DNA from 3 places in the Carboxydocella sp. ULO1 genome. Region 2 is predicted to be linked to each of the others. Evidence: riboswitches for the same ligand, from Rfam matches in the RefSeq annotation. Region 2 holds a riboswitch; each other region holds the start of a gene.

Region 1 (6,939 bases), on a different contig from region 2:
CCCCGTACCGGTAAACAGCCTTATGCAGTGGTACAGTTGCGTCAGGATAATGCCGAAGGGACCCTCTATAACCTGGTGGGTTTCCAGACTCACTTGAAATGGGGGGAACAGGAGAGGGTTTTCCGCTTGATTCCCGGGCTGGAAAAGGCGGAATTTGTCCGTTATGGTGTAATGCATAGGAATACTTACATAAATTCCCCCAGAATTTTATTACCTACTCTGCAAACCAGGAAAAGGACGACTTTGTTTTTTGCCGGGCAGATTACCGGGGTCGAGGGCTATGTAGAATCAGCGGCAGCGGGCTTAATTGCCGGTACCAATGCGGCCCGTTTGGCCATAGGACAAGAACCGCTGGTCTGGCCCCGAACCACTGCCCATGGGGCATTGATTCATTATATTACCAGTGCCCGGCCGGATAATTTTCAACCGATGAATGTAACCTATGGCCTTTTCCCGGCCCTTGCAACCAGGATAAAGAACAAGAAAGAAAGAAATCTGGAACTGGCCAAACGGGCCCTTGCGGATTTGGAGCAGTTCCGCTACCGATGGGGGTGATTGGTTTGTTAAAGGGAACGACGATAGCCGCTGTCCGTAAGCAAGGGATTACTGCTATGGCCGGTGACGGGCAGGTAACTTTCGGCAATGCCATGATTATGAAACACCAGGCCTGCAAAGTGCGGGAACTTTATGGTGGTAAAGTGCTGGCCGGTTTCGCCGGTTCGGTAGCTGATGCCTTTACCCTTTTTGAAAAGTTTGAGAGCAAACTGGAGGAATTCAGGGGAAATTTAACCAGAGCTGCTGTCGAGCTGGCCAAAGAATGGCGGCGGGACAAAATCCTGATGAAACTGGAAGCCATGATGATTGTGGCTGATTTGCAACAAATACTGATAATCTCCGGGAACGGTGAAGTGATTGAGCCTGATCAGCCATATATAGCTATTGGGTCAGGAGGCGCCTATGCAATGGCAGCCCTGAAGGGTTTGTATCATCATTCCGCACTGCCTGCAGATAGCATGGCAGAAGAGGCTTTAAAAATCGCTGCCTCTCTCTGTGTATATACCAATGAGCATATTACTGTGAAGCGGATAGGGGGGTAAGACCGTGCAGGAACTGACTCCTAAACAGATAGTACAGGAACTGGATAAATATATAGTGGGTCAGCATAAGGCTAAAAAAGCTGTGGCCATAGCACTGCGCAATCGGATCAGGCGGAAAAGGCTGCCCAGAGAACTTCAGGAAGAAGTGCTTCCTAAAAATATTATTATGATCGGTCCAACCGGAGTGGGTAAAACCGAAATAGCTCGTCGGATTGCCAAACTGGTGAATGCTCCTTTTGTTAAAGTGGAGGTTACGAAATTTACGGAAATCGGTTATGTTGGCCGGGATGTAGAGGCAATGGTAAGGGATCTGGTGGAAACGTCCATTCGCATGGTCAAAGAAGAAAAAATGCAGGAAGTGGAAGAACGCGCCTATGAACTGGCTGAGGAGCGGTTACTGGACATAATTGCCCCTCGAACTCAGCAAAATTTGAACCGCAAAAATCCTTTCGAATTATTTTTTGGTAGCAATCAGGAAGAGCAGGAACCGGTACAGGTATCAGAACAAGATGAACTCCAGCGGGTTCATCAGCGCCAGTTACTAAAAGCAGGCAAGCTGGATAATATGTTGATTGAAATCGAAATCGAAGAAACTAACCGCCCGGTGGTGGAAGTTTTTTCGGGAAGCATTGAGGATATGGGTTTGAATATTCAGGATATGCTAAGCGGCTTCCTGCCCAGGAAGAAGCGAAAACGGAAAGTAACTGTAGCGGAAGCGAGAAGAATATTGATGCAGGAAGAGGCACAGAAACTCATTGATATGGATGAAGTGATTGCAGCAGCGATTGAGCGAGCAGAAGAAACAGGAATAATTTTTCTGGACGAAATTGACAAGATTGCAGCCAGGGAACAGACTGGTGGGCCAGATGTGTCGCGGGGTGGGGTTCAGCGGGATATATTGCCGATTGTGGAAGGTTCAACCGTCATGACCAAATATGGGGCCATCAAAACAGATCACATGCTCTTCATTGCTGCTGGTGCCTTTCATGTTGCGAAACCATCGGATTTGATTCCAGAACTGCAAGGAAGATTTCCAATCCGGGTTGAATTAGAACCATTGAGTGAACAGGATTTTTTACAAATTTTAATTGAGCCGCAGAACTCATTAATCAAGCAATATACAGCTTTGCTGGCTACAGAAGGCATAGAAGTTAAATTCTCTGAAAATGCCCTTGCTGAAATAGCGAAAATAGCTTATACTGTAAATGAAGAAACAGAGAATATCGGGGCACGAAGATTACACACTATTTTGGAAAAAGTTCTGGAAGATATTGCCTTTGCTGCTCCGGAAACTGAGGAAAAACATATTACTATTGATGCCGAATATGTCAGAAAAAAGCTGGCTGATGTGGTGCAAAATCGGGATTTGAGCCGATATATTTTATAAACACTATTCTTTGGAGGGACAGCAGGAATGGAAGAAATGGAAATACTTTTAGAGAAGACGAGGAAGATCAACCGACTTTTACAGAAAGCAGCGGGCAACCCTGTAGATTTTGAAGAAATGGCCAAAGTTTTGTGTGATTGTGTAGATGCCAATGTTTACATTGTGGGAAGAAGAGGAAAAGTACTGGGCCATGCGTTTATGAAAAAATTCGAATGTGACACCATGGTTCAGATCGTGGAACAGGCAGAGCGGTTTCCTGAGGCATACAATGAGGCTCTGCTTAAAGTTTCTGATACTTGTACTGATTTTCACCAGCGGGCCAACACCTGTGTTTTTGAAGGCGGGCATACCTGTATATTCAGTGGGAAGCGTACAACGGTAGTTCCCATACTGGGTGGCGGTGACCGCCTGGGCACTCTGGTCCTGGCTAAATTTAATACTGAATTCAGTAATGCCGATTTAATCCTGGCCGAATATGGTGCGACTGTTATTGGAATGGAAATCCTCAGATCTAAAGCCGAGCGAGTAGAAGAAGAAGCAAGGAAAAAAGCGGCTGTTCAAATCGCTCTGGCTACCCTGTCCTTCTCGGAACTGGAGGCAGTTGAGCATATTTTTGAGGAACTGGGCGGGGAAGAAGGATTGCTGGTGGCCAGCAAAATTGCTGACCGGGTAGGTATTACGCGTTCGGTAATTGTAAACGCTCTGCGAAAATTTGAAAGCGCAGGTGTGATTGAGTCCAAATCCCTGGGAATGAAAGGCACTTATATCCGGGTATTAAATGATCGGCTGCTGGAAGAACTAAAAAAGCTAAAACACTAATTTTTAGAAAACGATGAAAAACCACCTTACTGGTGGTTTTTTTTCTTGTCTTTCCAGCAACAAATACTATATTTTTTAAGGTAAAGCTTGATATTTTATTGATAAGAGAAAGGAATTTCGCCAGCTGCGGCGAATATATAATGCGACATAAGATGACAAAAAAAGAAGAAAAACGAAAATGGTTAAACAAAAAGCAATAATATGGGACTAAAGTCCTGTCCTTTGCTCAGGGCAACTTGGTCGAAAGGCCAAGACGCAAAGCCACGGGCCTGTAGCTCAGATGAGTATGGCAGCCGGGTTACCAAAGGGTTCTCTTGCCCTGGCCTCTGCCGGGTTTATTTTTTGGAGGGATAGCGAGATGATCGAGCGCATTCTCAATCTTTCGACAATCAATTTTTTAGAACGGGGTCTGGATGCAGCCAGCCTGCGGCATCAGGTTTTAAGCAATAACATTGCTAATGTGAGCACACCTGGTTTTAAACGCAGTGATGTGGTTTTTGAAGAGGTTCTGGCTGCAGCGTTAGGACAGGGAGAAAAGACTACCCTTGCAGGTGTCAGAACGGATGCTAAACATTTGCCCATTGGTTCTGTCCCAATTGTGGCTGTTCAACCTCAGCTTGTCCGGCAGGAGGATACTTCTCTCCGAAATGATGGTAACAATGTAGATATTGATTTGGAAATGGCTGAACTGGCGAAAAACACCATTTATTATGAAGCTTTATCCAGACAAATTGGAGCGGAAATTGCCAAGCTGAAATATGTGATCTCCGAAGGGAGGCGCTAATTAATGAGCTGGTTTGACAGTCTGGAAATCAGTGCTTCAGGATTGACGGCCCAGAGGTTGCGGCTAGATGTTATTTCCAACAATCTGGCTAATGTTAATACTACCAGAACGCAGAACGGAGGCCCTTATCGGCGGCAAATGGTAGTTTTTGCAGAGCGGGCCGATGAGCTTACCTTTGCCCAGGCTTTACAGAATGCTCTGGGGCAGCAAAAACCTGTTCCTGCGGGAAAGGGAGTTAGGGTAGTTCAGGTTGCAGAAGACCAGAGTCCTTTACCCAGAGTTTACAACCCCCAGCATCCGGATGCCGATAACCAGGGGTATGTGACAATGCCGAATGTGAATGTAGTGACGGAAATGGTAGACATGATTTCAGCTACGAGAGCTTATGAAGCCAATGTTACCGCCTTGAATGCTGCTAAGTCCATGGCGGTCAAGGCTCTGGATATTGGCCGTTAATTAGCGGAAAAGGGGTGAAAGAATGAAAATCGAAGCAATCCAAAGCAGCGGATTGGCTCAACCCCTGGGGTTGGATAAAACAAAAACTGTTACTAACAGTGAGGGTCCCAGTTTTAGTGAAATACTGGCTGCCAATTTGGCCAAAGTGGATGAGTTGCAAAAACAGAGCGATGCCGCCAGGATGCAACTCTTGACCGGTCAGGCCCCTGATTTGCACACCGTAATGATTATCGGGGAAAAAGCTAATCTGGCTTTGCAATTAACGGTACAAATACGCAATAAGGTAATTGAGGCGTATCAGGAAATCATGCGCATGCAGGTATAAAAGTTAAAGGTTAGTGAGGAAGGTGGATATGAAAGAGTTATATGCCAAAGTCAGGGAAAAACTGATGCAATTCTGGCAACAGGCCAACCAAACCCAGAAAATACTGGCCCTGGCGGCGGCAGTGACTGTTGTTGTAGCCATTGGGGCGATTTTGTATTTTTACCGGCAGCCTGATTATCAGCCCCTTTTTACTAACCTGGAAGCAGCCGACGCTGGTGCCATCACAGCCAAACTGGATGAGATGAAAGTGCCATATCAGGTTTCAGCGGATGGCAAGACCATCCTGGTACCCGCTGACCAGCAAGCTTCTATTCGCTTAAAACTGGCCAGTGATGGTGTACCTACTGGTGGCGTGGTGGGTTTTGAATTATTCGACCAGCCTAAATTCGGGGAGACAGATACCGATCGTCAGGCCAAATACCAGCGGGCATTGGAAGGAGAACTGACCCGCACTATCATGCGAATGAATGAGGTTGAGCAGGCGCGGGTTCATATTGTGTTGCCGCAGAACAGTTTGTTTGCCCTGGAGAATGAACAGGAAGCTAGAGCGGCAGTAATGCTGAAACTGAAACCCTACCAGAAATTAAAAGAAGAGCAGGTAGTGGGCCTGATCCGTCTGGTAGCCAATAGTGTTAAAGGTTTAAAGCCGGAAAATGTAACAATTGTTGATTCCAATATGCAGAGTTTAAGTGATGATATTAATCTGGGCAGTGAAGAGAAAAATAGTTCGAAGCTAACAGCATCCCAGCTGGAATTAAAACAGCAGCTGGAAAAGGATATGGAAAAATCAGCCCAGTCTATGCTGGACCGGGTTTTTGGACAGGGTAAGGCAGTGGTTAGAGTGACTGCTGAACTGGACTTTGACCGGGTTGAAATCAACAAAGAGGACTGGGGAGATAAAGTAACGCGGTCGGAGCAGATTCAGGAAGAAAACCAGAAGGGCAGCAGCACTATTCCGCAGGGAGTTCCCGGAACGACCACAAATATACCCGGTTATCAGCAAATAACTCAGCAGAATAACAGCAGTGAAAGCAATAAGAGCAATAAAATCCGCAACTATGAGATTGACCGTACTCAAGAACATCGTGTCGTAGCGCCTGGCTCAATTAAGCGCCTGTCAGTAGCTGTGATGGTGGATGGGCAAAGGGTAAAAGAGGATCAAGTAGGAGCAGTGCAGGAAGTTGTTGCCAGTGCTCTGGGTGTTGATACTGCTCGTGGTGATATGATTAAAGTTACCGCCATTCCTTTTGATACATCCGATCAACAGGCTCTGGCAGCTGAGCTGACAAAAGCTGAAAAAATGGAACTTTACAAACAGATAGCAATCTGGGCGGGGATTGCGATAGTTCTAATCTGGCTTGCTTTCATGCTTAAGAAGGTGTTAACTCCTAAAGGCGGAATACAGCCTGAGCCGGTTTCGGTGGAACAGCTTCTGGCCGGCGTCAGCATTGAAAAGACCCAAGAAAAATCTGAACTGGAAAAAATTCAGGAAGAAATTGAGCAACTGGCCAAAAAAGAACCGGAAAATGTGGCCGGGTTGTTACGCACCTGGTTGGCCGAGGAATAGAGGTGATGTAGTTGGCCAAAGGTCTAACAGGAAAGCAGAAAGCAGCAATATTGCTAATAGCCCTTGGTCCTGAGCTCTCAGCTCAGGTGCTGAAAAAAATGAAGGAAGATGAAGTGGAGAAACTGACCTTTGAAATTGCCAATTTGCGTAAGGTCAGCCGGGAATATACGGAACAGGTGTTGCGTGAATTTCATCAGCTTTGTATAGCCAAAGAGTATATTAACCAGGGTGGTATCGACTATGCCCGGGAAATCCTGGAGCGAGCCCTGGGCACTCAAAAAGCCATTGACATTATCCAAAAACTGACCTTAAACCTTCAGGTTAGACCATTTGACTTTATTCGCAAATCTGATCCATCCCAGTTATTGAACTTCATTCAGGGTGAGCATCCTCAAACTATTGCGCTGGTGATGGCTTATTTAAATCCGGATCAGTCAGCTCAGCTCCTGTCGGCTATGCCGCCGGAAATTCAGGTGGATGTGGCGAGACGGATAGCGTTAATGG
Region 2 (6,939 bases):
TATGCTATTTGCGGTCCCGGTAAGTTATGGCAAGAAAAAACCTCTGCCCTGAAAGGCAGAGGTGAAAATCTTATTGAGCCGGTTTAGCCGGTGTGGGAGCCGGTGCCGGACCGGGAACCGGAGTACCGCCTGTTCCTGTAGTGCTGCTGCCCGTTCCAGCGCTTCCTGTTCCGGAAGGGGCAGGCTGGGTCAGAGCCTGCTGATATTCCTTAATCCGCGCCTGAGCTGTGGCATAATCCGGGCTGGTAGCGGGGATTTTCTTCAGCTCATTTATCGCTTCCTGGTATTTGCCCTGGCTGCTGAGGTAGATAGCCAGGTTCAAGCGCGCCGGAGTAAAATCGGGATTAATACTGAGGGCCTTTTGGGCCAGTTCTATGGCTTTAACCGTATCGCCAGTATAATAATAGGCTGTGGCCAGGTCACCCAGGGTTTCGATTTTTTGGGGCTTGACTTTGAGTACATCATTGAAAAGAGCGATTGCCCGTTGCAAATCCTGCTGGGCCCCTTTCTGGTCCCCGGCCTGCAATTTGCTGCTGCCCTGGTTGAAATAGGCAGTCCCCAGCGCATCCTTGGCATCAATATCCTGAGGGTTTTTCTTAACTATCTCTTCCAGCTGGCTGATATTAACTCCTCCGCCGCCCAGCTGGGCTTGCCCCCGGTTGAATATTGCCGGTAACAGGATGGCCCCGATCAGGGCTGCAATGGTAAAGATGGCCAGAATAACCCAGTGATCTTTCTTTTTGTTCCCGGTAGGCGCAGTACCAACCAGCCCATCCTGTTTCACGACCTTTGGCTTTTTCCGGTGTTTTGGCTTTGGCACCAGACATTCTCCTTCCTGTGGTAAAATTCCCACAGGTTATATTCTACCCCGGCAGGCAGATTCCTGCCAGGCCTGATCTATTTCAAATTTTCGACATATTTTTCAGCAGCCATGGCTGCTACCGCTCCATCAGCTACGGCTGTTACCACCTGGCGCAGGGGTTTTTTGCGCACATCTCCGGCAGCAAAAACCCCCGGCAAATTGGTAGCAGTGCTTTCATCGGCCCGAATATAGCCATCTTCAGTGAGTTCCACCTGTCCTGCTACCAGAGCAGTCTGGGGCTCCATGCCGACAAAGACGAAAACCCCATCAGTGGCTACAGTGGATTTTTCTCCGGTCACCGTATCCTGAACCACTACCCCTGTTACCTGATCCTGCCCGGTGATTTCCACCACTACTTTATTCCAGAGAAAATCGATCTTTGGTTCATTAAAAGCCTTTTCCTGTACTACTTTGTCAGCCCGCAAAGTATCCCGACGGTGGATAATGGTTACCTTTTCCGCAAACTTGGTCAGATACACCGCTTCCTCCACTGCGGAGTTGCCGCCACCTACTACTACCACCTTTTTACCGGTGAAAAAGGCTCCATCACAGGTGGCACAATAAGAAACTCCCCGGCCCCGGAATTGTTCTTCCCCCGGACAACCCAGGGCGCGGTTTTTGGCCCCAGTAGCCAGAATTACCGCTTTAGCTTCATAAGTATTCTGGGTGGTTTTGACCACCTTGGGCTGGCCGGCCAGTTGCAGTTCCACCACTTCTTCCACTACCATTTCAGCACCAAAACGTCCGGCCTGTTCATGCAATTTCATGCCCAGTTCAAAACCGGCAATACCCTGGGGAAAACCAGGATAATTTTCAATGCTTTCCGTAATGGCAGCCTGTCCACCGGGCATCATTTTTTCGATTACCAGCACTTTCAGATTGGAGCGGGCTCCATAGAGGGCAGCCGTCAACCCTGCCGGCCCCCCTCCGATGATGATAATATCATACACAGTATTGGCCATTTTTCATCCCTCTTTCACTTTCCTGTGTTTTCGCTACCTTTATTTTCTTACGAAAAATCCCTTTTGTCAAGTATACCCCCGTATAGTATATTAAAATTTTTGTTCAGGTAAACCCCGAAAAAGAACAAAACCAGGGCAGTCCCTGGTTTTGTAGTTTAGCGCAAATATGCAAGAGGATTCTGGAAATCACCGTTTTTCAGTACCTCAAAATGGAGATGAGAACCAGTACTGCGGCCAGTTGAACCTACAGCACCTATATATTCACCCCGGCTGACCCGCTGGCCTTCGGTTACATCTATGGAAGATAGGTGGCCATAACGGGTAACCAGTCCATTGTCATGGCGAATCGCTATGAACTTACCGTATTCAGCATACCAGCCAGCCTGAATAACCACTCCATCTTCAGCAGCATAAACAGGGTTGCCGGTACTGCCATCAATATCTATTCCGGTATGCATCCGACCCCAGCGTTCACCATAGGGAGAAGAGATCGGACCACGAGTAGGCCAGAGCAAGTCACTGCCCACGTTACCCCGGGAGGCAATCATATAACTCCCTCCCCGTCCGCCTTTGTAAATAACTCTGGGGCGAGGATTTTCCACAATCCGGCTGGCTACCAGTTTTTGTCCTACCGGTACCCCATTAATAAATACCGTTTCCACCTGTTTAACCTGTTTACCCGGTTTACCTTCCTGAACTACCTTTTCTACCCCCCGGCGCAAGGTCCGTTTCATTTCCACCTTAACAGGAGCCGGAATGTTCTCGACAATCTGAGTCCGTAGCCTGGTTTCAATATGTACCAGGGGTTCCACTTTGGCCAGTTTGATGACCTGGCCCACATCGACGAATTCACCGGTAATCTCCGGATTCAACGCCCGGATGTCTTTCACCCTTAAGTCATAGCGCCGGGCAATCAGCCAGAGACTATCCCCTTCCTTAACGGTATATTCCTTGATTTCTGTCCGCCCTTGCAGCAGGATTCGAGCCGCTTCCGGAGCCGTGACCAGCTCACCACTGGCTGCTACTGTTTTAACAACCGCAATCTTTTCTTTAATTTGACTGGACACTACTGTGCCTTTCATACCGCCATTGGCCTGTTGCTGCAATAGAGTCAGTACTTTTTCCGCCTCTTCCCGGGTGGGCAGAACCACTTCAACCCGGCCGTTGATTTCGATTCCATATGCGGCCCGGATCGGCAACAACTGTTCCTGTAAAATTCGTTGCAGCCGGTCAGCTGCAGTCAATTCCTCTTTTCTTGCCTTTACCGGTTCATAGACAATCACCGGCTGATGAGAAGCCTCTCCCCTTAATTGGCGTTCTTTGATCAACTGCTTGATCAAGCGGTCTGCCTGCTGGCGTTCTTCTACCACTGCTACTTGCTTCCCATCGATTTCTACTGCAAAAGCTTTAATTCTATCATCAGTTTGCCAGGCTGCCAGGACATTGGCTACCAGTGCCAGGCCCAGCACAACCCCCAGCCAGTTGCCATTTTGCTGTTTGGTTGCAAGCTCTTTCTGCATGGCCCCTCCTTTCCCTGCTCATCCACTGCAGTCCGCAAAAGATAAACATGGCTTTTCTATTATATCATAGTTTAACTATCCAGCCAACCTTTTCTTTAAAATTTAAACAAGACCTGCAGTTTTTAGCTGAATATAAATAGCGCATTCCAGTCTCTTCTTTTCCAGGGCACATCCCATTTCATATGGTTCCAGCAAATGGCCATGGCTGTGGTAGTTGCTGGCATGGCAACCACCGCTGCATAAATAGCGGGCCCAGCAATTCTGACATTTCTGCTTGTTGAAGACATGGGCCTCCTGAAAACGCTGGACCAGCTCCGGTTTTTCTACTCCTGTATCTACTGTTCCCAGCCAGAAATCTTTATTGCCGACAAATTGATGACAGGGGTAGAGGTTGCCCTCCGGGTCGCAGGCCAGATATTCATGGCCCGCACCACAACCGGATAGCCGCTTGGCCAGACAAGGGCCACCCGTTAGATCCAGGTTGAAATGGAAAAAGGTAAAGGGCTGCCCTGTTTCCTGGCGCCGCAAAAACTCCTCTGTCAGCCGTTCATATTCTGCCAGCAATTGTGGTAGATGCTCTTCCTTCAGGGCATAATCCTCTTCCGGCGCCCCTACTACCGGTTCTACCGACAGGTGTTTAATCCCCAGGTCAGCCATGTAAATGACATCTGCCGCAAAATCCGGTTGTAAGCTGGTAAAAGTTCCCCGCACATAATAATTTTCCTGGTTACGGCTGTTAACAAAACGCAAGATATGGTCAACAGTACGCTGGTAAGAACCACTGCCATCCAGCCGGGGGCGCATGCGATCATGGACCTCCGGACGCCCATCCAGACTTAGAACCACTGCCATTTCCTCTTCATTCAACCACCGTTCAATTTCTTCAGTTAGCAACAGGGCATTGGTAGTCAAAGTAAATTTGATTTTCTTCCCGGCTGCCGCGGCCGCCTCTTTGCCGTATGCCACCAGGTTTTTGACTACCGGAAAATTCAGCAGCGGCTCCCCGCCAAAGAAGTCAATTTCCACCTGCTGCCGCTTTCCGCTGGCTTTAAGCAAGAAGTCAATGGCCTGACGCCCTGTTTCCTCCTTCATCAGAGTACGGTCCCCGCCAAAAGGCCCGGTGCCGGCAAAACAATAACGGCAGCGCAAATTGCAGTCATGGGCCACATGGAGACAAAGGGCCTTTACTACCGATTGCTGGCGCAAATGCAAAGCAGCCGGAGCCTGGTCCTCTGCCAGCAATAGACCCTCCTTTTTTAATTCCTCCAGCTCCCGGACCGCTTCCTCGATTTCTTCCCGGCTATATTCCTGCCCTAATTTGGCTCCAATCTCCTCCCGACTTGCAACCGGCCAGTACTCCAGAATCCGCCAGGTCAGCTCGTCCACTACATGGACGGAGCCGGAAGCCACATCATAGACAATCCTACTGCCAAAGAGGGTAAATTTATGCAACAATGTCTACCACCTCATTAAACAGCATTAGACAGTAAAAAACCCGACCCCGCAGGTGAGGTCAGGCCCTTTCTTTATCTTACACAAACCTGGTTACCAACTGTGCAGGAAGTTTTGCAAGCTGATTGACAGCTGGTCTGGCATTCGCCACAACCCCCGGTTTTAACGGTATTTTGCAGATTTTTTACAGCCAGAGTTTTAATATGCTTAGCCATTAGAATATCCTCCTCACATTATTGATTTTCCCTAAATAATTTTAACAGTTAAACCCTGCCTTGGCAAGCCATTTGAGTTTTTTCGTCATTTTTCACCAATTAAGAGTTGACACTTGTTACAAATAGTGCTAAATTAATAAGTGAAATACTACACACAGTCGATAAAGGCAAACCCATCGAAAGGTGGGGGCGCAAAGCCATGGGTCTAAGGCCTCGCTCCGGAGGCTATGATTGCCAGGTTGCCGAAGCTGGAAAGAGATAGAGAGCCACAGACTGCTCCGCCTTTCCATTGGAGGCTTCCTGGAAAGGCTTTTTCATTTGGGGGTGTAATATATGGAACTGGAATGCAAATGTGGATTTCTTCATGTCTCAATGGACACACTCATCACCAAGAGAGAGCCGATTTCGGGGAAACGGCGCATTATTTGCTCGGTCTGCGGCAAACAAATTCCCATCCGTACCGTTCAGCCCAAGACTTTCAAAGACCTGATGCGGCAAACGGGCGGTTCCGGTTATAATGCCAATGTGTTATTTGAGAGCTAACAAGGCTCCCCTGAACAGAAAGTTCAGGGGAGTTTTTTCTGGCAGACACGTGACTAAAAATAATTGCAATTATCGGTCCAGAGCTGAAAAATCCTGTTTCAAATCCTCAACTTCTTCTATCCCTACCGAAATTCGCACCAGTCCCGGCGTAATTCCCAGCCGGTTCTTGATTTCCGCCGGAATACCGGCATGGGACATGGAAAAAGGATGGGTGATAATGGTTTCTACTCCGCCCAAACTAGGCCCGATGACCGGAATGCTGGTAGAATTAATAAAGGCAATGGCTTCTTCTTCACTGCCCAGGTCAATGGTGATCACTGCTCCTGGTCCCCGGGCCTGGCGCTGGTGAATTTCCGCACCGGGATGGTCGCTGAAGCCGGGATAATACACCCTTTTCACCTTTTTTCTATCCCGCAGCCAGAGGGCCAGTTCCCGGGCGTTGCTTTGCTGCTGTTCCATGCGAATAGCCAGGGTTTTTAGCCCCCGCAAGGTCAGATAGGAGTCAAAAGGACTGAGAACTGCCCCAAAGGCCATCTGAACCAGCTTGATTTGCCGGGCCAGCTGTTCATCATTGACCACAATCAGACCCGCCAGCAGGTCACTATGTCCCCCGATGTATTTGGTCGCACTGTGGATCACCACATCAATGCCTAACGCCAGGGGTTTTTGCAAATAAGGGGTAGCAAAGGTATTATCAATCAGGGTAATCAGCCCCTTTTCCCGGGCCAGCTGGCTCAAAGCCGCCAGGTCGGTAATCCGCATCAGGGGATTGCTGGGCGATTCCACAAAAATCCCTCTGGTATTGGGTTTTATCGCCTTTTTTACCTGTTCCAGATCGGTAGTATCCACAAAATCAAATTCCACCCCATAGCGGGCAAAGAATTTGGTCAAAATCCTGTAAGTACCACCATAACAATCTTCCGTCACCAGTACATGCTCCCCGGTCGCGAATAAACAGAGAGCTGTAGAGATAGCCGCCATCCCGGAGCTGAAAGCAAAACCGTATTTACCCCCTTCCAGTCTGGCAATAGCCTGTTCCAGAGCTTCCCGGGTAGGGTTCTGGCCCCGGCTGTATTCATAGGGTTTGCGAGCAGGCAATTCCTCCTGGTCAAAGGTACTGGTGAGATAAACAGGGACATTTACGGCACCTGTATATTTATCACCCCGCGGACCCGCATGAACGTAAAGACTTTTTTCCTTTAAATCGCGTTCCATTTTCTATACCTCCCCGCCTAGAGCTTGTTCCAGATCTGCCAGCAAATCTTCCAGATGCTCCAGGCCAACTGATAAGCGCAACAAACAATCAGTAATACCCCTATTCCTTCTCTCCGTTTCCGGGATATCCGCATGGGTCTGGGTTTCAGGATAAGTCAACAGCGATTCTA
Region 3 (6,939 bases), on a different contig from region 2:
GCCTCGGTAAGCAGCCGTACCCGGGCCAGATGCACTACTTCCCGGCGTGGGTCCAGCCCAATGGTCAATAGATTGGACAACAGCTGCCGATCCAGCACCGCCCCTTCTCCTTTGCTTCCCGATAAGAGGGGATGGTGGGACTGGCACTCCACCACCTCACCGGTTAACAGACCCAGCTGTGGGTCCTCAATAATCAACAGCTCATTGGTGCGAAAAGGTCGGGTCTGATCCAGTACCCAGACCTCCTGAGGGGTAGTTGTTCCGATTACCTGCACCCTTTTACCTCCTCTCCCGCATGGAGCGCAAAAATTTTTCCCGAACCTGTAAATCCAGGACATAGTCCAGCAAAGCATCAGTTTGTTGTCGGGTTAATTTCACCTTTTGATCGATTAGATCCAGCAACCAGGGAATGCCCCGGCCACCAGCAGGACAAAGGGAAATTACGAGAGCCGCTGCCAGCTGGGCCTTATTTTTCTGTTCAGCCAGCAAATCCAGGGCAATGGCCTGCGGATAGGTACCCGGGCGCAAAAAAACCGTATAATAGCGGTCTTTTACAGCCAAGGGACGATAGGGCAACAGCAGTTCTCCTTCCTGCAGCAAGTCATAGAGAATCTCCCGGTCATAAGCCCTTTGCCAGAGAGGGGGGGCCTTTTCCCCCAGTTCCTGGGCAATGGCATTGGTCCCTACTTCCTCGATTACACCTATCAGTAAAATATTCTCCTCCAGACAAAAGGAATAGAGCTGCTGCCAGCCTTCTGCCCAGGCTTGCTCCAGCCGTAAAAAACCGCCATCCAGCATGATGGCTTGGGGTTTTTGTCGAAAGATGAGTTCCAGCAAGGTTTCCAGCTCCAGTTGGGCCAGATGCCGGTCCCGCAGGCGACTAAATGCCAGTTCCTGGCTCAAACCTTTTTCCCTTACCAGCTGCCTGACTTCTTCTTCCCCCTCAGCCAGGAGGGGGGTTATTACCCGCTGTTTCAGTTGTTCCCCGCCCTGGCTGGCCAGAGCCAGAGCCTGTAATAAAGCCAGCTGGTAAGGATAGTTAGCCCCAATAGTTTGCTGGGAGCCATCTATCCCTACTACCTGCCAGCCCTGCCAGGGTTTGTCCTGGAAAACTGGAATGGGTTTGAATTCACCAAAGCTATCAGCCAGCAGCTGGCGGCCTGCGGCCCGGTCAGGTGTCTTTTGCATACGCCTGAGCAGCTCCTGATTGAGTTCCAGCAAGTCCTCCCACATAAATAAACCTCCAAATGCAAAAACCTCCACCTGTGTATCATTGTAACACAAGCAGAGGTTTTAAGAAATTACCTAATCCTGTTATTTCACCACTTCTCCCGGCCAGGCCATCATGCCTCCTGCCAGGTTTTTGACCCGGGTGAAGCCCTGTTCCACCAGATACTGGGCCACCTGGGCACTGCGGCTGCCAGAAGCGCAAACCACTACGATAGTCTGGTTTTTATCCAGTTCCCCCAGTTTACCAGGGATTTCCCCCATGGGAATGAGGCGAGCCTCTTTAATATGCCCGGCTTCATACTCAAAGGGTTCCCGCACATCGATAACCGTTACCTTTTCGCCTTTAGCCAGCATGGCCTGCAATTCTTCACCACTGATGTCCTGATAAGTAGCCTGGGCCTGCTGCTGGGTTGCTGTTTCTCCCCCGGATTGGGTAGTTTCCTGTTTAGCACAGCCGGTAACGATCAGAAGACCACTCAGCAGAGTGATTAACAACCATTTTTTCACTTCCTTCTCCCCCTTTAGTTAAACCATCCCAGGAACCAGCCCCGTTTGGTGTAGATAAACATCGCCAGCACCAGAACAGTAGATGTCCAGAGTATAACCTGATTGCTTTTTTTGTGATTTTTGGTTCCCATCCAGTGGGCAAAACCCAGCAGAACTATGGTAATACCGTAAAATATATTGCTATATTTCGATACCGAACCAACAGCGGCAAAGCCCAATCCCCCCAGACCGAGGGCGGCAAAAACTGCCGGACCCAGTCAGGCGATACAGGCCAGAAAGCCGGTGATAACTGCTCCAAGACTGGCCAGTTTCTCCCGCATGTTTTTGCACCTACTTTCTCTTGCATTCGCTACCAATTAGTATAGCATACTGCCCCCGGGTAAGCAACTGTTATTTTGTCGAGTCTTGTTGACGCAGCAGATGGGGACAGTTACAATCTTTATTAGTACAGTTAAAGGAGGCCCCGAGATGTTTAGTATAAAACCAAAAAATGATATTTTCTACCGCTTGTTAGGTGAGCTGGCCCAGTGCCTGGAAGAAGCTGCCCGTCATTTTCGCGCCATCATGCAAGAACAGCAACACTCTGAGCAGCTAATGCGGCAGCTGGATCAAGTTGAAGAAAAAAGCGATCAGATTGCCAAAGAATTAAAGAAAGAAATCAATCGTACTTTTATTACTCCCATCGACCGGGATGAGCTTTTCCGGCTCACCCAGGGGTTAGAGCACGTGGTCGATTACCTGCACGGCACCTGCGTAAAACTGGGACTCTATAAAGTGGAACAGACTACCCGGACCGGTCAGGAGCTGGCCGGGGTTGCCTTTGAAGCCAGTCTGGCTCTAGCCAAAGCCATAAAGCTCTTGCCGGAACTGACTTCCCGGCCGGAAGCAATCCAGAAGCTCTGTCAGACTATCAATGAGCTGGAAAGCCAGGGAGATAATATCTACCGCACCGGCCTGGCCCAGCTTTTTGCCCTGGATTGCAGTCCGTTGGAAATCATCAAGTGGAAAGACCTGTATGAATATATGGAAGAAATGCTGGACTTCTGTGATGATATGGCAGATTTATTAGAGGGAGTAGTGCTAAAATATGCTTAGTCTCACCGCTTTGGTCATTATCGTTGTTATCCTTGCTTTGTTGTTTGACTACTTAAATGGCTTCCATGATACCGCCAATGCTGTTGCCACTTCCATTGCCACCCGGGCCCTCAGCCCCCGGCAGGCAATTCTCCTGGCTGCCGCTTTTGATTTTCTAGGAGCGGTAACCCATACCGCTGTGGCAGCTACCATCGGAAAAGGAATTGTGGACCCAGCAGCCATAACCCAGACGGTTTTAATCGGCGCCCTCTCAGCTGCTATTTTCTGGAACCTGTTTACCTGGTACTATGGCATTCCCAGCAGTTCTTCCCATGCCCTCATCGGCGGCCTGGTAGGAGCTGCCGCTGCCCAGCACGGTTTTGCGCTCATCAAGTGGACAGGCCTGAGTAAAATCATCCTGTCCCTGATCTTATCCCCTATTCTGGGTCTGGTGGTGGGCTATCTGGTAATGGTGGGTTTTTTCTGGCTCTTCCGCTTTTCTCATCCCCATCAGACCAATAATGTTTTTCGTCGCTTACAGATCCTTTCAGCAGCGCTGACTGCCTATTCCCATGGCTCCAATGATGCCCAGAAGTCCATGGGCCTGATCACTATGGCTCTCGTCAGCGCCGGTATGATTGATACTTTTCATGTTCCCTTCTGGGTAGTAGTTGCCTGCGCCAGTGCCCTGGCCCTGGGTACCGCTACAGGGGGGAAAAAAATAATCCGCACCATGGGCGGGCGGATTTTTAAAATTGAACCCATAAATGGTTTTGCCTCGGATATTAGCTCTTCCCTGGTAATATTGCTGGCTTCCCGCTTTGGCCTACCCGTCAGCACTACTCATGTAGTCGCTTCCGCACTCATGGGAGTGGGCACAGCCAAAAACTTTCGCGGGGTAAAATGGGGGGTGGCCCGACAGATTATTACCGCCTGGTTTCTCACTTTGCCAGCTACCAGCCTGATCGGAGCCGGGGTCTATCTAGCCCTGGAATTATTGCTCTGATAGCTCCCTGGCTGCAGCCAGGACAGCTTCGGCATGGCCGGCTACCTTGACTTTGCGCCAGATCTGTCGGATAACACCATCGGCATCGATCAGGAAAGTGGATCTTTCAATCCCCATGCTTTTCTTGCCATACATATTCTTTTCTTTTAATACCTCATACAACTGACATACTTCCCCGTTACTATCACTGAGCAGAGGAAATTTCAGACCCAGTTTGGCCGCAAATTTCTCATGACTGGCTATGGAATCCCGGCTTACTCCGAGAATAACGGTATTGATGGCAGCAAACTGCTCCATCCGGTCATTAAAATCGACCGCTTCATTGGTTCAACCAGGAGTATTATCTTTAGGATAAAAATAAAGAACAACCTTTTTGCCAGCTAATTGGGATAAAGTGATTTCCTGTCCCCCGGTAGCGGGCAGGGTAAAATCAGGGGCCTTGAAGCCGATCTCTACCATATTCTCAACCTCCTCTGCTACTTATTTTCCCCATTGGAGCAGGATTTCCTGTTTTGTTGTCGAAAAAAATTTTTTAGAAAAACTTCTTAGGTCCCCCCAAAAATGATTGCCTGTTCGTATAATATAGCGAAAAGGAAAAAGGCAAAACCATCGAAAGGTGGTGACGCAAAGCTAAAGGGGCTACCGCAACTCCGTTGCCAGGCCAGCCAGCTGCCCGAGTGCGAGGCGATTTACCTCCTGCTCTGGCAGGAGGTAAAATTTTGAGCATTAAAAGGAGGTATGTCTTATGACTATCAAACACAAATTCCTGGCCACTTTTGTTGCCGCAATCCTGGCTCTTGGTCCTGTTTCCGCTGTTTTTGCTGAAGGGGAAACCACCACTACCACTGATGCTACAACCCAGACCACTGTTACTTCCGACACCTATGGCAATACCACTACTACTACCCAGGTCAATCCTTTTGAGCAGCAGGTTCTGCAGGTAAAAGCGGTGCTGGTTAAGCTGCTGGACAATCCGACCGATACAGCACTCAAGGCTGAGCTGAACAAGCTGATCACCAGCAAAAAAGATATCCGGGTTCTGGCCCAGGCTATCAATAGTCTGAAAAAAGATGCAGTGGCTGATTTCAAGAAAACTAAAGACAGTAAGACCTATGTGAAACGCATTCACCGGATCAATGAGCTGGCCAGGATGCTGAAAAAGGAAATTGTCAAACGGGAAAATGAAATTAAGAAAGAACAGAAAAAAGACAAGCGGGAACTGGCTCAATTAAAAGCCCAGGAAAAGAAACTGAAACAGGAACTGAAAGCCAAAGCCAAAGCGGAAAAAGCCAAACGTAAAATCGCTGAATTACAAGCTAAAATCAAAAAGTTGGAAGCTGAACTGGCTGCCGCTACCTCAGCTTTGAATCAAACTGCTCAGGCTACTACAACTGTTAATGCCTCCATTACCCAGTAAAAATCCAAGCCGCAGGCAAAGCCTGCGGCTTTGTTATTTAACCTCCACCGGGCAATGCGTTTTACTGTTTCAACCTGGGATCCAGGGCGTCCCGCAAACCGTCTCCCAGCAGATTAAAGCCCAGTACATTCAGCATAATGGCAATCCCGGGGAATATGGCCACCCAGGGCGCTTTAAGCAAGAGATCCCGGGTATCGGCCAGCATCGCCCCCCATTCCGGTGTAGGTGGCTGAGCCCCCAGGCCCAGAAAGCTGAGGCCGGCGGCATCGAGAATAGCTGTACCGATGCCCAGGGTAGCTGTTACAATAATGGGCGCAATGCAGTTGGGCAAAATATGGCGGAAAATAATGCGAGCATCCCTGGCCCCGATAGCTTTGGCCGCCTCGATATATTCAGTGGCTTTCACCGCCAGAACAGTAGACCGTACCACCCGGGCAAAGGTTGGCACATTCACCAGTCCGATGGCCACCATGGCATTTTCCAGACTGGGCCCCAGCACTGCCATGATAGCGATTGCCAGCAGGACACTGGGAAATGCCAGCATTATATCAACAATACGCATCAGGATGGAATCCAGCCAGCCGCCATAATAGCCGCCCAACGCCCCCATCAGGGTGCCTACTATCAAAGCGATGCCTACAGAAATAACCCCCACTTCAACAGAGATGCGGGCACCATAAACAATCCTGCTAAAAATATCCCGGCCCAGCTTGTCCGTTCCCAGCCAGTGCTTGGCGCTGGGTGGTTGCAAGCGCTCCTTCAAGCTCCCATCATGAACGGGGTCATAAGGAGCGATGAGCGGGGCAGCCAGAGCAGTAAACAGCAAGATAGCCACAATCAGCGCACCCAGCAGGGCAACTTTATTCCGCTTTAGCCGACGCCAGGCGTCAGCCCATAGTCCTCCTTTGTTCTGGCTCATGGCGCTCCTCCTTAACTGTAACGAATGCGGGGATCAATATAGGTATAAAGCAGGTCGACCAGAAGATTGATTAACACAAACAGCATGGCTATAAAAACAATACTGCTCTGCACCACCGGAAAATCCCTGGCCATTATGGCAGCATAGATATAGCGGCCAATTCCCGGCCAGGAGAAGATGGTTTCCGTCATTACAGCTCCACCCAGCAAGGAACCAAACTGCAAGCCGATTACCGTTAAAACGGGCAGGAAGGCATTGCGCAGGGCGTGCTTGAGCACAATCAGCCACTCCGCCAGCCCTTTGGCCCGGGCGGTGCGAATATAATCCTGCCGCAACACTTCCAGCATGCTGGAGCGGGTCATGCGGGCAATGATAGCCATGGGGATAGTGCCCAGAGCCAGCGCCGGCAAGGCCAGGTGCCAGAGGGCATCCCTAAAAGCAGCCATATCCCCGCTGAGCAAGGCGTCCACAGTAATTAAGCCGGTAATCACTGGAACAGTATATTCAGTGCTCAGGCGTCCGGAAGGAGGGAACCAGCCTAAAGTCTGGGCAAAGAGGTAGATCAGCATCAGACCTAACCAGAAGATGGGCATAGAAACCCCGAACAAAGCTCCTACCATGGAGATATTATCAAAAAAAGAGTATTGTTTCACTGCCGCAATTATACCCGCAGTCAGACCGACGATCACCGCCACCAGCATGGCCGCCAGAGTCAGTTCCAGGGTGGCCGGGAAAAAAGTAGCCAGTTCCTTGCTTACCTGTTCATTGGTAACTATGGAACGGCCC

The links. Region 2 has a riboswitch for cyclic di-GMP ahead of ULO1_RS08465 (hypothetical protein). Riboswitches for the same ligand answer to the same signal wherever they lie in the genome.
Region 1: linked by a shared signal. The riboswitch ahead of flgB (flagellar basal body rod protein FlgB) and the one ahead of ULO1_RS08465 (hypothetical protein) in region 2 are both predicted to bind cyclic di-GMP.
Region 3: linked by a shared signal. The riboswitch ahead of ULO1_RS01345 (hypothetical protein) and the one ahead of ULO1_RS08465 (hypothetical protein) in region 2 are both predicted to bind cyclic di-GMP.

Annotation. Positions count from the first base shown of each region.
Region 1 covers NZ_BDLQ01000021.1:106,216-113,154, reverse strand. Annotated here, with positions in the region: gene trmFO (FADH(2)-oxidizing methylenetetrahydrofolate--tRNA-(uracil(54)-C(5))-methyltransferase TrmFO) at 1-555, shown strand, start outside; gene hslV (ATP-dependent protease subunit HslV) at 561-1,097, shown strand; gene hslU (ATP-dependent protease ATPase subunit HslU) at 1,102-2,484, shown strand; gene codY (GTP-sensing pleiotropic transcriptional regulator CodY) at 2,521-3,303, shown strand; cyclic di-GMP riboswitch class I at 3,524-3,609, shown strand; gene flgB (flagellar basal body rod protein FlgB) at 3,662-4,087, shown strand; gene flgC (flagellar basal body rod protein FlgC) at 4,091-4,543, shown strand; gene fliE (flagellar hook-basal body complex protein FliE) at 4,566-4,868, shown strand; gene fliF (flagellar basal-body MS-ring/collar protein FliF) at 4,897-6,435, shown strand; gene fliG (flagellar motor switch protein FliG) at 6,447-6,939, shown strand, end outside.
Region 2 covers NZ_BDLQ01000058.1:55,860-62,798, forward strand. Annotated here, with positions in the region: gene ULO1_RS08440 (tetratricopeptide repeat protein) at 71-820, opposite strand; gene trxB (thioredoxin-disulfide reductase) at 898-1,824, opposite strand; gene ULO1_RS08450 (peptidoglycan DD-metalloendopeptidase family protein) at 1,980-3,344, opposite strand; gene scfB (thioether cross-link-forming SCIFF peptide maturase) at 3,447-4,799, opposite strand; gene scfA (six-cysteine ranthipeptide SCIFF) at 4,871-5,011, opposite strand; cyclic di-GMP riboswitch class I at 5,168-5,258, shown strand; gene ULO1_RS08465 (hypothetical protein) at 5,345-5,554, shown strand; gene ULO1_RS08470 (PLP-dependent aspartate aminotransferase family protein) at 5,624-6,769, opposite strand; gene ULO1_RS08475 (PLP-dependent aspartate aminotransferase family protein) at 6,773-6,939, opposite strand, start outside.
Region 3 covers NZ_BDLQ01000007.1:108,767-115,705, reverse strand. Annotated here, with positions in the region: gene ULO1_RS01380 (ATP-binding protein) at 1-275, opposite strand, end outside; gene ULO1_RS01375 (DNA double-strand break repair nuclease NurA) at 280-1,233, opposite strand; gene ULO1_RS14890 (rhodanese-like domain-containing protein) at 1,315-1,737, opposite strand; gene ULO1_RS01365 (hypothetical protein) at 1,752-1,955, opposite strand; gene ULO1_RS01360 (DUF47 domain-containing protein) at 2,206-2,832, shown strand; gene ULO1_RS01355 (inorganic phosphate transporter) at 2,825-3,817, shown strand; gene ULO1_RS01350 (peroxiredoxin) at 3,806-4,276, opposite strand; cyclic di-GMP riboswitch class I at 4,407-4,494, shown strand; gene ULO1_RS01345 (hypothetical protein) at 4,563-5,234, shown strand; gene nikC (nickel transporter permease) at 5,296-6,153, opposite strand; gene ULO1_RS01335 (ABC transporter permease) at 6,165-6,939, opposite strand, start outside.